Linked DNA regions of Breoghania sp. L-A4. Each later gene encodes a partner of the first gene's protein in a complex. Links are inferred from orthologs where the notes say so. Each region holds a gene or a part of one and is shown on either strand. Other genes may lie near its edges. The genes, in order: D1F64_RS12125, dnaN and D1F64_RS01780.

What was found.
Region 2: the proteins of D1F64_RS12125 (region 1) and dnaN are in contact, whole or in part, in a cryo-EM structure (PDB 8GIZ), measured with the Escherichia coli proteins. The link is inferred for Breoghania sp. L-A4 from one-to-one orthologs.
Region 3: the proteins of D1F64_RS12125 (region 1) and D1F64_RS01780 are in contact, whole or in part, in a cryo-EM structure (PDB 8GIZ), measured with the Escherichia coli proteins. The link is inferred for Breoghania sp. L-A4 from one-to-one orthologs.

What each region holds. Positions count from the first base shown.
Region 1 is NZ_CP031841.1:2,645,898-2,648,720, forward strand. It holds D1F64_RS12125 (DNA polymerase III subunit delta'), read right to left. Parts: upstream 2,044-2,823; coding sequence 958-2,043; downstream 1-957. Other genes in the region: metG (methionine--tRNA ligase), read right to left, coding at 1-888; tmk (dTMP kinase), read right to left, coding at 2,045-2,779; D1F64_RS12135 (D-alanyl-D-alanine carboxypeptidase family protein), read right to left, coding at 2,796-2,823. UniProt on the Escherichia coli protein: Part of the beta sliding clamp loading complex, which hydrolyzes ATP to load the beta clamp onto primed DNA to form the DNA replication pre-initiation complex.
Region 2 is NZ_CP031841.1:309,948-315,383, forward strand. Bases 1,634-4,424 are described here. They hold dnaN (DNA polymerase III subunit beta), read right to left. Parts: upstream 3,693-4,424; coding sequence 2,574-3,692; downstream 1,634-2,573. Other genes in these bases: recF (DNA replication/repair protein RecF), read right to left, coding at 1,634-2,503; dnaA (chromosomal replication initiator protein DnaA), read right to left, coding at 4,052-4,424. Outside these bases: more of recF, read right to left, coding at 1,364-1,633; more of dnaA, read right to left, coding at 4,425-5,436. UniProt on the Escherichia coli protein: Confers DNA tethering and processivity to DNA polymerases and other proteins. Acts as a clamp, forming a ring around DNA (a reaction catalyzed by the clamp-loading complex) which diffuses in an ATP-independent manner freely and bidirectionally along dsDNA.
Region 3 is NZ_CP031841.1:370,281-375,920, forward strand. What follows is about bases 1,119-4,113. They hold D1F64_RS01780 (DNA polymerase III subunit gamma/tau), read right to left. Parts: upstream 3,591-4,113; coding sequence 1,647-3,590; downstream 1,119-1,646. Other genes in these bases: recR (recombination mediator RecR), read right to left, coding at 1,119-1,155; D1F64_RS01775 (YbaB/EbfC family nucleoid-associated protein), read right to left, coding at 1,181-1,501; D1F64_RS01790 (HIT family protein), read left to right, coding at 3,982-4,113. Outside these bases: D1F64_RS01765 (ABC transporter ATP-binding protein), read left to right, coding at 1-517; more of recR, read right to left, coding at 547-1,118; more of D1F64_RS01790, read left to right, coding at 4,114-4,398; nudC (NAD(+) diphosphatase), read left to right, coding at 4,508-5,455; D1F64_RS01800 (sulfate transporter family protein), read left to right, coding at 5,552-5,640. UniProt on the Escherichia coli protein: Part of the beta sliding clamp loading complex, which hydrolyzes ATP to load the beta clamp onto primed DNA to form the DNA replication pre-initiation complex.

The DNA.
Region 1 (2,823 bases):
GAACAGGAATCCATGGGCGAACACACGCCTGGGCAGCGCAATGCCGGCCGACATCAGGAATGCCGGCCAATAGACGGCATGAAAACGAACGATGTCCTTGCCGATGACATGCAGGTCCGCAGGCCAGTATTTCCACTTCGCGTCGGACTCGTCGGGAAAGCCGACGCCCGTCAGATAGTTGGTCAGCGCATCGACCCAGACATACATCACATGCTTCTCGTCGCCGGGCACCGGAATGCCCCAGTCGAACGTGGTGCGCGAGATCGACAGATCCTTCAGCCCGCCCTTGACGAAACTCGTCACCTCGTTGCGGCGCTCGTCGGGGCCGATGAAGTCGGGATTGGCCTCATAATGGGCCAGAAGCCTGTCCTGATACTCGCTGAGCTTGAAGAAATAGCTCTCTTCCTCGACCCACTCCACCGGACTGCCCTGAGGGCCATAACGCACGCCGTCGCCACCCAGCTCCGTCTCGCCTTCCTGATAGTAGGCCTCGTCGCGCACCGAGTACCAGCCGGAATAGCTGTCCTTGTAGATGTCGCCATTGGCCGCCATCCGCTTCCAGATCTCCTGCGAGGCGTCGTGATGGCGCGGCTCGCTGGTGCGGATGAAATCGTCATTGGAACAGCCGAGCGTCTCGACCATCTTCTGAAACCGGGCCGCGTTCCTGTCGGCCAGTTCGCGGACATCGAGACCTTCCTTCTTGGCGGTCTGATACATCTTCTGACCGTGCTCGTCGGTGCCGGTCAGAAAATAGACGTCGCGGCCGTCCAGCGCCATGAAGCGCGCCAGCACATCGGTCGCGATCGCCTCATAGGCATGGCCGATGTGCGGCACCCCATTGGGGTACGAAATGGCGGTCGTGATATAGAACGGCGTCTTGTCGGTCATGGTCGTACCCGGTGGCATCGCGGCGGCGAACCCACATAGTGCTTGAATTGCGGTGATATCATAGGAAGGTCACTTCGGCGCTGCGTCGCCCGCGGCTTTCGCCAAGGCGCCGAACGCACCGAGAACCACCTGTTTGCGATCGAGATTGAGCGCATCAGCAAGCGATGCCGCCTCGTTGGTCTTGTCCCATACCTCGACCCACCTGACAAGGCGGGCCGCAGGCACCTGTTCGGCCGCTCCCGCGCGGACGCGGCCGTCGAGCCATTCGCGCAGCAGATCGAGGAATATGTGGTAGGAATCGTCCGCGCCGCGGGCCGAAACCATGTCGGCGAACCGGTGCACCGTCCGCACATCGGTCTTCGGCAATTGTGCCAGCAACGCCTGCAGCGCGTGCGCCACCTCGATGCCGCCGCCCGACAGCAGCTCGATGGCCCGGCGAAGGCTTCCGTCGGACAGCTCGGTCGCGTGCGTGCGGTCCTCGGCCGAGTAGGCAGCATCGAGCCCCAGCGCCTCGAGGCCGGAAAAAACCGTCTCCGCGGGCAAGGCCTTGAGCTGCAGTGTGCGGCAGCGCGAGCGGATTGTCGGCAGCAGCCGGCCGGGCGCGTGCGACAGCACGAAGAACACGCATTGCTTCGGCGGCTCCTCAAGGACCTTCAGCAAGGCGTTGGCCGCGTTGACGTTCATGTCGTCGGCCGCATCGACGATGCAGACCCGCCAGCCGCCGGCCGTCGAGGTGGACCCGAAGAACGACACTGTGCGCCGTACCTCGTCGATGGTGAGCTGTGTCTTGAAGCGCTTGGCCTTGTGGTCCCACGGGCGATGCAGGTGCAGCACGTCGCCATGGGCACCGGCGGCGAGCCTGCGCGCGGCGGGATGTTCCGCGTCCACCGTGAGATCATTCGCAAGGGAGAGCTGGGAGGCCATGCGGTTGGGATTGGCCAGCACGAACCGGGCGAAGCGAAAGGCCAGCGTGGCCTTGCCGATGCCCTTCGGTCCGCCGAGAATCCAGGCATGATGCATGCGCGGCGAGCGATAGCTGTCGAGCAACTCGCGTTCGGCCTCGGTGTGACCGAACAGCCGCATCTGCTGGCGCGGCAGCGGCAGACCGTCAATCGCGTCGAATTCGGGTGTGTCGTCTTGCGGCTTGAGCGCCATGTCAGCGGCTCGCGGCTCTGGCCGCGGCCTCGCGCCTCAAGGCGGCGCGGGCCGGGGTCTCGAGCGGACCCAGCCGGTCGGACACCAGCTTGCGGATGCGCTCCGCCACGACGTCGGGGCTGTTCTGACCGTCAACGACGACGCAGCGATCGGGTTCCGCGTTGGCGATTTCCAGAAACCGCTGCCGGCGCGCCTGGTGCACCTTCAGCGTATCGCGCTCGAAGCGGTCGGCGTGCTCGCCGCCGGCCTCGTCGTCACGCCCCTGGATCCGCGCCAGTCCGAGCTCCGCCGGAACGTCGATAACGATCGTCATATCAGGATGCAACGCACCCACGGCCACCGTCTCGAGTTCATCCAGCAAGCTCTCGTCCACGCCGTTTTCGCCCTGATACACCCGGGTGGAATCCGTGAACCGGTCGCATAGCACCCAAGCGCCCGCCTCAAGCGCCGGCAGGATCGTTTCGGCGACGTGATCGGCGCGGGCGGCGGCAAACAGCATGGCCTCGGCCTGTGGGCCCAGGGCTTGGGCCGCGCCTGACAACAGCACATGGCGAATGGCTTCGGCGCCCGGAGAACCGCCGGGCTCGCGCGTGGTCACCACCTTGATCCCGAAGCTGCGCAGCGTCTCGGCCAGTCGCCGGATCTGCGTCGACTTGCCGGCCCCCTCGCCCCCTTCGAATGTTATGAAATGTCCGCGCACGCATCGACCTTCCGTTCCGCGATGCAGCCTTTGCATGGATTGGCCGTCATCGTTACCACCAGCCGAACAGCAGCTGGCCC
Region 2 (5,436 bases), 2.3 Mb from region 1 along the record:
ATTTTCCTCAAGCCAGGTGGAAAGCGCCTCGTTGACGATGTTCTCGACCACCGGGCGAACCTCCGAGGAGACCAGCTTGTCCTTGGTCTGGGAGGAGAATTTCGGATCCGGCACCTTCACCGAGAGCACGCACGTCAGGCCCTCGCGGCAATCCTCGCCGGTGGGGAGACCTTTTCCCTCTTGGTGATCCCGGCGCGGTCGGCGTAACCGATCAACTGACGTGTCAGCGCGCCGCGGAAGCCCGCCAGATGGGTGCCCCCGTCGCGCTGCGGGATGTTGTTGGTGAAGCACAGAACGTGCTCATGGTAGCTGTCGTTCCACCACATGGCGACTTCGACGACGACGCCGTCCTTCTCTGCCTTCATCATCACCGGCGTCTCGATCAGCGGGTGCTTGGCGCGATCGAGATAGCGCACGAAGGCTTCCAGCCCGCCCTCGTAGTAGAGTTCTTCGACCTTCGGCTCGACGCCGCGGTTGTCGGTGAGGATGATGCGGGCGCCCGAATTGAGAAAGGCGAGCTCTCGCAGGCGGTGTTCCAGCGTGGCGAAATCGAAATCCAGGCTGGTGAAGGTCTTCGGCGAGGGCGTGAAGGTGACCTCGGTGCCGGTGTCGCGGCCCGCGTCGCCGATCACGGCCAGAGGCGCTTCGGCCACGCCGTCGCGGAATCGCATCTGGTGAATCTTGCCGCTGCGGCGGATGGTCAGCACCAGCTCCGTCGACAGCGCGTTGACCACCGAGACGCCGACGCCGTGCAGGCCACCCGATACCTTGTAGGAATTCTGGTCGAATTTTCCGCCCGCATGCAGCTGGGTCATGATGACCTCGGCCGCGGAGATGCCTTCTTCGGTGTGGATATCGGTGGGAATGCCGCGGCCGTTGTCGCTGACCGTGACCGAGCCGTCGGGGTTCAGCGCGACCGTGACGTGATCCGCGAAGCCCGCCAGCGCCTCGTCAATGGCGTTGTCAACCACCTCGTAGACCATGTGGTGCAGGCCGGAGCCGTCGTCCGTGTCGCCGATGTACATGCCGGGGCGCTTGCGCACCGCATCCAGCCCCTTGAGGACCTTGATGGAATCCGCGCCGTACTCATCCGCGCCAGTGCCCACGCCGGTTGTTGCGCCGGTGATTGCGTCAGTGCCGGTGCTCGCGTCGTTGCCGTCGATCGGTGTATCGCTCATGCGAATCAGAGTCCGTCCATAATGATCTTCCATGAACGTTATACGGGGTTCACGCCCGCATTCAACTCGGCAGAAACCGGGGGGCCGCTTGCGTTCGCGACGATCCGAGAAAGCCGGGGATGACAGGCCTCACACAGCCGCGATCCCAGCGCGTCGCCGAGGCGCCGGCGAGGCCTTCGGCAGTCTCATTGTGGTGGCGTGTCCACGGCGATCGTGGCCTCGGTGACGGTGAAGCGCTGCGCGTCCCGGGGGAGGTCCGCGAACAGCAGCGCGTCGGTGCCGGTCATGAAGACCTGCAGACCCAGAGCGCTGAGCCGGGCGAACAGCGCCTGCCGGCGGCGCGGATCCAGATGCGCCGCCACCTCGTCCAGCAGCAGCACCGGCGTCATCCGCGCTATCCGGGCGGTCAGCTCCGCGTGCGCCAGAACCAGTCCAATCAGCAGCGCCTTCTGTTCGCCTGTCGACGCCTGGCCCGCCGGCATGGCCTTGGCGGTGTGGATCACCACGGGATCGGAACGATGCGGTCCCTCCAGGGTGCGCCCGGCGGCGCGGTCGCGGGTGCGGCCTTGCGCCAGCAGCGCCCGGTAGCGGTCCTCCAGATCGGTGGCCGCGGCGCTGTCGGCCAGCGTCTCGAACGCGCCTTCCAGCGTGATCGCGGCGCGCGGGAACGGATCGGAGTCATCGGCGCGGGTGCCGACCAGATCGCGCAGCAGGGAGACCGTTTCGCGCCGGGCCACGCCGACAGCAACGCCCAGCGCCGCGATCTGCGCCTCCACCGCGTCAAGATAGGGGCCCGAGCCGCCGTTTTCCAGAAGCCGGTTGCGGCCGCGCAGGGCTTTCTCGAAATCGCCCACGCGGCGGCCATGTCCGGGGTCGACGGCGAGCACCAGCCGGTCAAGAAACCGCCTGCGATCGCCGGCGGGCCCGGTGAACAGCCCGTCCATGGACGGCACCAGCCACAAGACCCGCAGATATTCGAGCAGGCTTTCAGACGAGCGTGCGTCCGCGCCGTTGATGCGCACCTTGCGGCCGCCGCCGGGCGCAAGGCCGGTGCCGATTCGGGTCTCGCCGTCCATGCCTTGCAGCACGGCGGAGACGCTCCAGCCGCCGCTGGCGTCGCGGCGTGTCAGTTCACTCAACTGTGCACGGCGCAATCCGCGCCCGGCGCTCAGCAGCGAGATCGCCTCAAGCAGGTTGGTCTTGCCCGCGCCATTGTCGCCGACAAAGGCGATCAGGCGCGCGTCGAAATCGAGGCTGGCTGCGCGATAATTGCGGAAGTCGGTGAGTTGCAGCCGCGACAGCGCGACAGGCGCCGGGGTCGCCATCGGAGCGCGTTCCTCTGTGTGGCGGCGTGCCTATGCGCGGGGGCCGGCGCGGTGGCGCCGGCCGGTTGCTCTAGACGCGCATCGGCATCAGCACATAAAGCGTGCCTTCGTCCCCTTCGTCGCGCACCAGCGTCGGCGAGCCGGGATCGGAGAAACGGAACACCGCCGTGTCGCTTTCGAGCTGGCTTGCGATGTCGAGCAAGTAGCGCGAGTTGAAGCCGATCTCGATGGGATCGGAATCATACTCGACCGCCAGTTCCTCGGTGGCGCTGCCGGAATCGGGATTGGTGACAGTGAGCACCATGCGGCCTTCGCTGATCGCCAGCTTGACGGCACGGCCGCGATCGCTGGAGATCGTCGAGACGCGATCGACCGCCTTTTCGAACACGTCGCAGTCAAGCCGCATGTTCTTGTCGTTGTCCTGCGGGATGACGCGGCCGTAATCGGGGAAGGTGCCGTCGATCAGCTTCGAGGTCAGGATCACCGAATCGGTGGTGACGCGGATCTTGGTGTCGGACAGTTCCACCTGCACCTTGGCCTGCGGATCGTCCAGCAGCTTCTGGATCTCGCCGACCGTCTTGCGCGGCACGATGATTCCGGGAATGCCCGCCGCGCCCTCTGGCGCGAGGATCTCGGCCTGCGCCAGACGGTGGCCGTCGGTGGCGACCGCGCGGAAATACTCGCCGGCGGGCGTGCTCACCGAATGGAAATAGATGCCGTTGAGATAGTAGCGCGTCTCCTCGGTGGAGATTGCGAATTGGGTGCGGTCGATCAGCTTGCGGATGCTCTCCGCCGTCATCTCGAAGGTGTGCGACATCTCGCCCGCCGCAAGATCGGGAAAATCCGTCTCCGGCAGCATCTGCAGCGCGAAGCGCGAGCGGCCGGCGCGCAGCTCCAGCGTCGCGTTGTCGGACGAGGTCTCCAGCACCACCTGGGCGCCGTCGGGCAGCTTGCGGACGATGTCGTGCAGCATATGCGCCGGCACCGTGGTCGCGCCAGGCGTCTCGACCATGGCGGGAACGGTTTCGGAGATTTCCAGGTCGAGGTCGGTCGCCTTCAGGCGCAATTGGCCGCCGTCGGCCCGCAACAACACATTTGAAAGAATGGGAATGGTGTTGCGGCGTTCAACGACCCGGTGCACATGAGTCAGGGACTTCAGGAGATCCGTCCGCTCGAGTGTCGCTTTCATGAACAGGGTCCGTGAGCTGGATGTGCCATGCGGAAAAGCCGCTTTGGCAGAACAGGTTGAGGCTTCATAGCAGCCCGAGGGGATTGGAACCCTGCCCGCAAAGCGTGCGGAATGCAAGAGCCCGGGGCAGGATTTCGCCGTTCCGGGGGCTTGCCCGGGGCCGCGCTGCGGCTTTTCGCGCCGCAAACGTGATGCGACGCACGAACCGGTCGCGGGTGCAGCGCAACACGCCGCGCCGGGACGCCGAATCGGTGCCTGCCGCGCCCATGAAACAGCGCACCCGCCTCGAGCCACGAAGCGGGTGCGTGATCCTGCTGCGGACCCGTGCTCCGGGGCCGCGAGTAGCCGTGAAACGCGGCTCAGTTGTCGAGCATGCGCTTCAGCAGCTCGATTTCCTGTGCGAGATTCGGATCGTTCGACGACAGCTCGGTGATCTTGCGCACCGCATGCAGCACTGTCGTGTGATCGCGGTTGCCGAAGCGCCGGCCGATTTCGGGCAGCGAACGGGGGGTGAGGGCCTTCGCCAGGAACATCGCGATCTGGCGCGGACGTACGATGGTACGGGTACGTCGAGCCGACAGCAGGTCCGATTTGGACACGTTGTAGTGTTTGGAGACCACGCGCTGAATGTCTTCGATCTTCACTCGCCGCGGCTCATGAGCGCGCACCAGATCGCGCAGCGTCATCTCGGCCATGTCGAGGGTGATCGGCGCGTTGGTGAGCTGGTTGTGCGCAACCAGACGGTTGAGCGCGCCTTCCAGATCGCGGCCGTTCGAGGAGACGTTGGTGGCGACGTAGTCGAGCACCGCTTCCGGCATGTGGAAGTTGGGATAGGTGTTACGGGTCAGCGCGATGCGATGCGACAGGATGGCGCGGCGCAGATCATGGTCCGGCTGCTGGATGCCGACAACCAGTCCGCCGGCGAGGCGCGAACGTACGCGGTCATCGAGAGCTTCCAGGTCGGCGGGCGGCCGGTCGGCGGCCACCACCACCTGGCGGGCCCCGTCGATCAGCGAATTGAGCGTGTGGCAGAATTCCTGCTGGATCTGCTTGCCATGCAGAAACTGCATGTCGTCGATCAGCAGAATGTCGATTCCGCGCAGCGTGTCCTTGAACGCAATGGCCGACTGGGTCTTCAGCGCCGCGACGAAACGGTACATGAAGTGCTCGGCGGTCAGATAGAGCACCTTGCGTCCGGTGCTGCGAGCCTCCGCGGCGATCGCGTGCAACAGATGTGTCTTGCCGAGGCCGACGCTGGCGTGAACGAACAGCGGGTTGTAGGTCACCGGCGCGCCTGAGGTGAGCTGGCGCGCGGCGGCCAGCGAAAGCGCGTTCGACTTGCCCTCGATAAAGGTCGCAAACGTGTATCTCGGCTCCAGCGGCGAGCCTTCCAGGACATCGCGTCGCGGCTCGTGCTCGCTGCGCGTCTGGGGCTGCGACAGGCCGCGCGGCGTGGCGTCGCCGAGTGATACTGGACGGGTCTCGAAGACGCCCTTCTGGCTGGCCTTCGCCGCGGTCTGGGCGTTCTGGGCGACGACGGAGGGCCGGGCCCGGACGGCGCCGCGCACCGTCAGTTCGATACGGTTGACCGAGTCGCACTCGTTCTGCCAAAGGCCGATGATGCGGTCGCGGTAATGCGACTGGATCCACGTCTTCAGGAAGCGGGTGGGAACGGACAGCTGAACGGTTCCATCGGGCGCCTGGCCTTCCAGATTGACGCGTGCAAACCAACTCGAGAACACAT
Region 3 (5,640 bases), 2.3 Mb from region 1 along the record:
CTTCGGCTCGTTGAGCCCACGCATGTCGATCGCCGAGATCGTCGCCGAAGGCCTGGGCATCCACATGCCGCATCTGTCAAAGCAGGAGCGCGACCGCAAGGTCGCCGCCGCGCTGGACGAGGTCGGCATTGATCCCGCGACCATGCACCGCTATCCGCATGAATTCTCCGGCGGCCAGCGTCAGCGCATCTCGGTGGCTCGGGCCATGGTTCTGGAGCCGAAATTCGTCATGCTCGACGAGCCGACCTCGGCGCTGGACATGAGCGTGCAGGCGCAGGTGGTCGATCTGCTGCGCGACCTGCAGAAGAAGCACGACCTGGCCTATCTGTTCATCAGCCACGATCTGAAGGTGGTGCGCGCGCTCGCCAACGACGTGATCGTCATGCGCCAGGGCAAGGTGGTGGAATCCGGCACGTCGGACAGGATTTTCGACGCGCCGCGGACCGACTACACCAAGGCGCTGATGGCCGCGGCCTTCCGCCTCGAGGCCGTGGGCGAAGGCCTGGTCAGCGAATAGCTCCGGTCAACGCCATCAGGCTGCGGTTATCAGAACGGGGTTCTGGAGCGGATGGCGGCGCTGAGCGTTCCTTCGTCGAGGTAGTCCAATTCGCCGCCGACCGGCACGCCATGCGCAAGCCGGGAAATCTTCGCACCGAGGCCAGCGAGCTGGTCTGTGACGTAATGCGCGGTCGTCTGGCCCTCCATGGTGGCGTTCACCGCCAGGATCACTTCGTCCACGCCGCCGGCCTTTACCCGCGCCACCAGCGCGTCGATTGTCAGATCCTCCGGCCCGATGCCGTCGAGCGGCGACAGGGTGCCGCCGAGCACATGATAGCGCGCGTTGATCGCGGCTGCGCGTTCCAGCGCCCACAGATCCGAAACATCCTCCACGACGACAATCGTGCGCGCGTCGCGGCGCGGATCGGCACAGACGGTGCAAGGATCGCTGGTGTCGATGTTGCCGCATGTTGCGCAGACGCCGACGCTTTGAACGGCCACGCCCATGGCTTCGGCCAGCGGCACCAGCAACTGTTCCTTCTTCTGGATCAGCTGCAGCGCCGCGCGGCGCGCCGAGCGTGGCCCCAGCCCCGGAAGCTTGGCCAGCAACTGGATCAGCCGCTCGATCTCCGGTCCTGTGACCCTGCGCGTGCTCATGGAATGTCCCGGCGCGAAGGGCGGATCAAAACGGCAGCTTCATGCCTGCGGGCAGACCGAGACCGCTCATCATCTCCTGGGTCTTTTCGGCCATCGCGGCCTCCGCCTTGGCCTTGGCGTCATTGTGCGCGGCGATGATCAGATCCTCGAGGATCTCGACTTCGTCGGCCTTGGCGAGCGAGGGGTCGATCTTCAGGCTCTGCATGGTGCCCTTGCCGTTCAGCGTGACGACGACCATGCCGCCGCCGGAGGCGCCAGTGACCTCGATGGCCGCGACCTCCTCCTGAAGCGAGCCCATCTGCTCTTGCATCTGCTTGGCCTGCTTCATCATCTTCATGAAATCCATCGGGGCGCCTCGTTGGATCTGTCCGGGTCGCGGCCTGGCACGCGCCGGAGGGTGGGTGGAACACGCAGCCGGATATGGGCGCGTTTGCGTTGAAATCCAGAGTCCGCGCCGGGAAGAGGCGATGCGGCTCCGCGGCTTTCTGATATCAGTCGTCGTCGTCCGTCTCGTCGTCGGGAGACGCATCAAGAACATCTGTGTCTTCGCCCTCGAGAACCCGCACATCGACGATTTCCGAGCCGGGAAAGGCGTCGAGCACGGCGGAGACGGCCGGATTGGCGCGGGCGTCGGTGACAAGCTGCGCCTGATCGGCCTCGCGGCGCTCATGGATCGTCTGCGCGCCGGGTTCGGCGCGGCTGACGGCGACAAGCCAGCGTTGTCCGGTCCAGTCGCTCAGCTTGCGGCCGAGCACGCCCGCGAGATCAGCGGCCGCGCCCTTGTCGATGGCGATGTCGAGCCGGCCCGGCTGGATGGCGATCAGCCGGATTTGCCGCTCTATGGCGAATTTCAAGGAGATGTCGCGGTTTTGCGCCGCCAGCGCGGCCACGTCTTCCAGCGTGCCGATGGTGAGCGTGGTCTCGGACGGGACGTCGCTGAGCGCAGGCTCGGGTGGGGATTGCGCTGTCTGAGGCTCCGGCTGGGGCACATGCTTGGGCTGGTGCGCGGCCTGCTGGCCGCCCGTGATGGCCTGCAGCCGCGGTGCGCCTTGTTGGAGTGCCGACATGGATGGTGCGCCGGCCGGCGGGGCGGATTGTTGCGCCGGCGCCTGTTGCGCATGTCCGCCCGGCTGTCCGCCGCCACCTGCGGCGGGGCCGCCGCCAGCGGGCGCGGCAGGGGCAGCCTGCTGCGTGCCGCGCAACTGACGCAGGGCGTCGTCGGGCGTGGGCAGGTCGGCGGCGTAGCACAGGCGGATCAGCGCCATGTCGGCGGCCGCCAGCGGCTTGGGCGCGGTCTGTACCTCGCCCACCGCCTTGAGCAGCATCTGCCACGCCCGGCCCAGCACGCGCATCGACAGCGCCTCGGCAAAAGCCTTGCCGCGCGTGCGCTCGGTCTCGGTGACAGAGGTGTCGTTGCCGGCATCGGGCACCACCTTGAGGCGGGTCACCAGATGCACGAATTCCGCGAGATCGCTCATGATCACGGCCGGGTCGGCGCCCACATCGTATTGTTCGCGCAACCCATCGAGGGCCGCGGCCGCATCGCCCTTCATCACGTGTTCGAACAGATCGATCACCCGGGCGCGGTCGGCCAGTCCCAGCATGCCGCGCAACTCGTCGGCGGTGATCGTGCCCGCGCCATGCGCCATGGCCTGGTCGAGCAGCGACAGTGAATCGCGCACGGAGCCCTCGGCCGCACGCGCCACCATGGCAAGCGCCTCGTCCTCGATCGCCACCTTCTCGGAATCCGAAATCCGCCGCAGGTGCTTGACCAGCGTTTCGGCTTCCACGCGGCGCAAATCGAAGCGCTGGCAGCGCGACAGCACCGTCACCGGAACCTTGCGGATTTCCGTGGTGGCGAAGATGAATTTCACGTGCTCGGGCGGCTCTTCGAGCGTCTTCAGCAGCCCGTTGAAGGCCGCCTTCGACAGCATGTGCACCTCATCGATGATGTAGACTTTGTAGCGCGCGGAAACGGGCCGGTAGCGCGCCGCATCGGTGATCTCGCGAATGTCGTCGATGCCGGTGTGCGAGGCGGCGTCCATCTCGATGACGTCGATGTGGCCGCCGTCCATGATCGCCTGGCAATGGATGCCCAGCCGTTCGAGCGCGATGGTCGGCTGGTCGATCTCGCCGGGGATCTCGTAGTTGAGGGCGCGCGCCAGAATCCGCGCCGTGGTCGTCTTGCCGACACCGCGCACGCCGGTCAGCATCCAGGCCTGGGCGATGCGCCCGGTCTCGAACGCATTGGACAGGGTGCGCACCATCGGCTCCTGGCCGATCAGGTCGGTAAAATCGCGCGGGCGGTATTTGCGGGCGAGAACGCGGTAGGCGCCGTCATCCTTGGTCGCGTCGGGCGTGGGGATGAGACTCGGCTGAACGGGATCGTTCAGCGTGCCGTCAGGCTGGTCGTCATTGTGGAGATTGCCGTCCATGACGCCCCGTTCGGGCCGCCGTGCAAAGCGGCCAATTCCGCCGCGGCCCGGCCTGCGGCGGCCTGTGAGCCCCGGCTTGTGGTAAGCCGTTTGACTGTGGCGCGCCGCGCGCCGAATGGAGGTGGGAGGTTGGACACGGTGACCCGTGCCGATACTCGTTGGGGCTGCTTCCTTCCGGACCTGACCCGGTTGGCGAGTGGCGCGTCCACTAGCCAACCTCCCGAGCCCGTTATATCAGGATTAGGAGGGGCGTTGGCAAGGGCCAATCCGGGCGAATGTCGCAAGCGCCGGATTCCTGCACAGTTTTGCCCGAAACGGCGCGCACCGCCGCTCGCACCGAGGAGCCGACTCCGTCGCGCTTTGGAGATACCGCAAACATTCGAGGAACCGCATGTCCGAACCCGATGGCTTTTCACTCGATCCCTGGCTTGAGACCGACAGCGCCTTCGTCCTGGATCTGCCGTTGAGCACGCTGCGGCTGTCAGGTGACGCGCGCTATCCGTGGCTGCTCCTGGTGCCGCGAAAGCCCAATCTCATCGAAATCATCGATCTGGACGCGGCTGATCGCACACAATTGATGGCCGAGATCGCGCAGGTCTCCTCCGCATTGAAGGCGATCACCGGCTGCGACAAGCTGAATGTCGGCGCGCTGGGCAACATGGTGGCGCAACTGCATGTGCATGTGATCGCGCGATTCAACGACGATCCGGCCTGGCCGGGGCCCGTGTGGGGCGTGGGCGAGGCGCAGGCCCGATCGCCGGAAGCGCGCGGCGAGATGATTGGGGCCCTGCGACGGGCGCTGGACTGAGCCCGCGCCGCTTTGCATCCCGCGAGGTGCCGCGATAGCCTCGCCGCACCGAATCCCTCCGCCTCCAGCAGGCGCGCTTTCTGAGACAGGCCGGGAAAGTTTTCACACCATGAGCTTCGCGCATCCCTCCGATCCCTCGGTCCTGCTTGGCTTTGCCGCAAACGACATCGACAGGCTGGCGGACAAGCGCGAGGATGCCGCCTGGATCGCGGCGGCACGCGATGGCGAGGCGGCCCGTTTCCTGCTGTTCTGCGGCGACCGTCCGGTGATCGGCATCGGCGAGTCGCTTCGGATCGGACATGCGCGAGCGCTCGCGGAGGCTCTGCAGGCCGATTTTGACGACTGTCCGTTTCTCGGCAGCCGCGACGGGCCGGCCTTTTTCTCCGCCGGGATTCCACTCGGCGAGACGGCCGAGGAGAGCGTGGAGGCCGCGGGGGCGCTGAAACTCATCGATCTGCGTTCGCTGGCGGTGGACGGCCAGATGCCCGCCGGTGACGTGGGGCTTCTGGCGCAGGGGCGCTCGCTGCTGCACTGGCACCAGACGCACCGGTTTTGCTCGCGCTGCGGCACCAGGAGCATCCTGACCCAGGGCGGCTACCGGCGCGACTGCCCCTCGTGCGGTGGTCTGCATTTTCCGCGCACCGATCCCGTCGCCATCATGCTGACGGTCGACGGCGACCGTTGCCTGCTCGGACGCCAGCCGCGTTTTGTCGAGGGCATGTATTCGGCGCTTGCGGGCTTCATTGAGCCGGGCGAGACGATCGAGGCGGCGGTGCGGCGCGAAACCTGGGAGGAGGCCGGAATCCGTGCGGGCCGGGTGAGCTATTATGCCAGCCAGCCCTGGCCGTTTCCCGCCTCGCTGATGATCGGCTGCATTGTCGAAGCGCTGACCACGGGGATCACCATGGACGCGACCGAGCTCGACGATTGCCGATGGTTCCACCGCGACGACGTGGCCCTGATGCTGCCACGCACGCACCCCGACGGCCTGATCGCGCCGCCGCCCATGGCCATCGCCCACATCCTGATGAAGGCCTTCGTCGACGGCGAGGTCTGAGAGATCCCACCAGCGGCCGCGTCTTGCGGCCGTACGCCCTCTCCCCTATGTCAGCGGTCCGGCACGTTTCGCCAAGCCACAGGAGCCCGCATCGCCATGCTGTCCCTCGCCACCCGCTCCTTTTCCCAAGTGCTGTCGCCACCGTTTCGCGCGATCCTGTGGAAGTCGCTCGGCATCACGGTGGC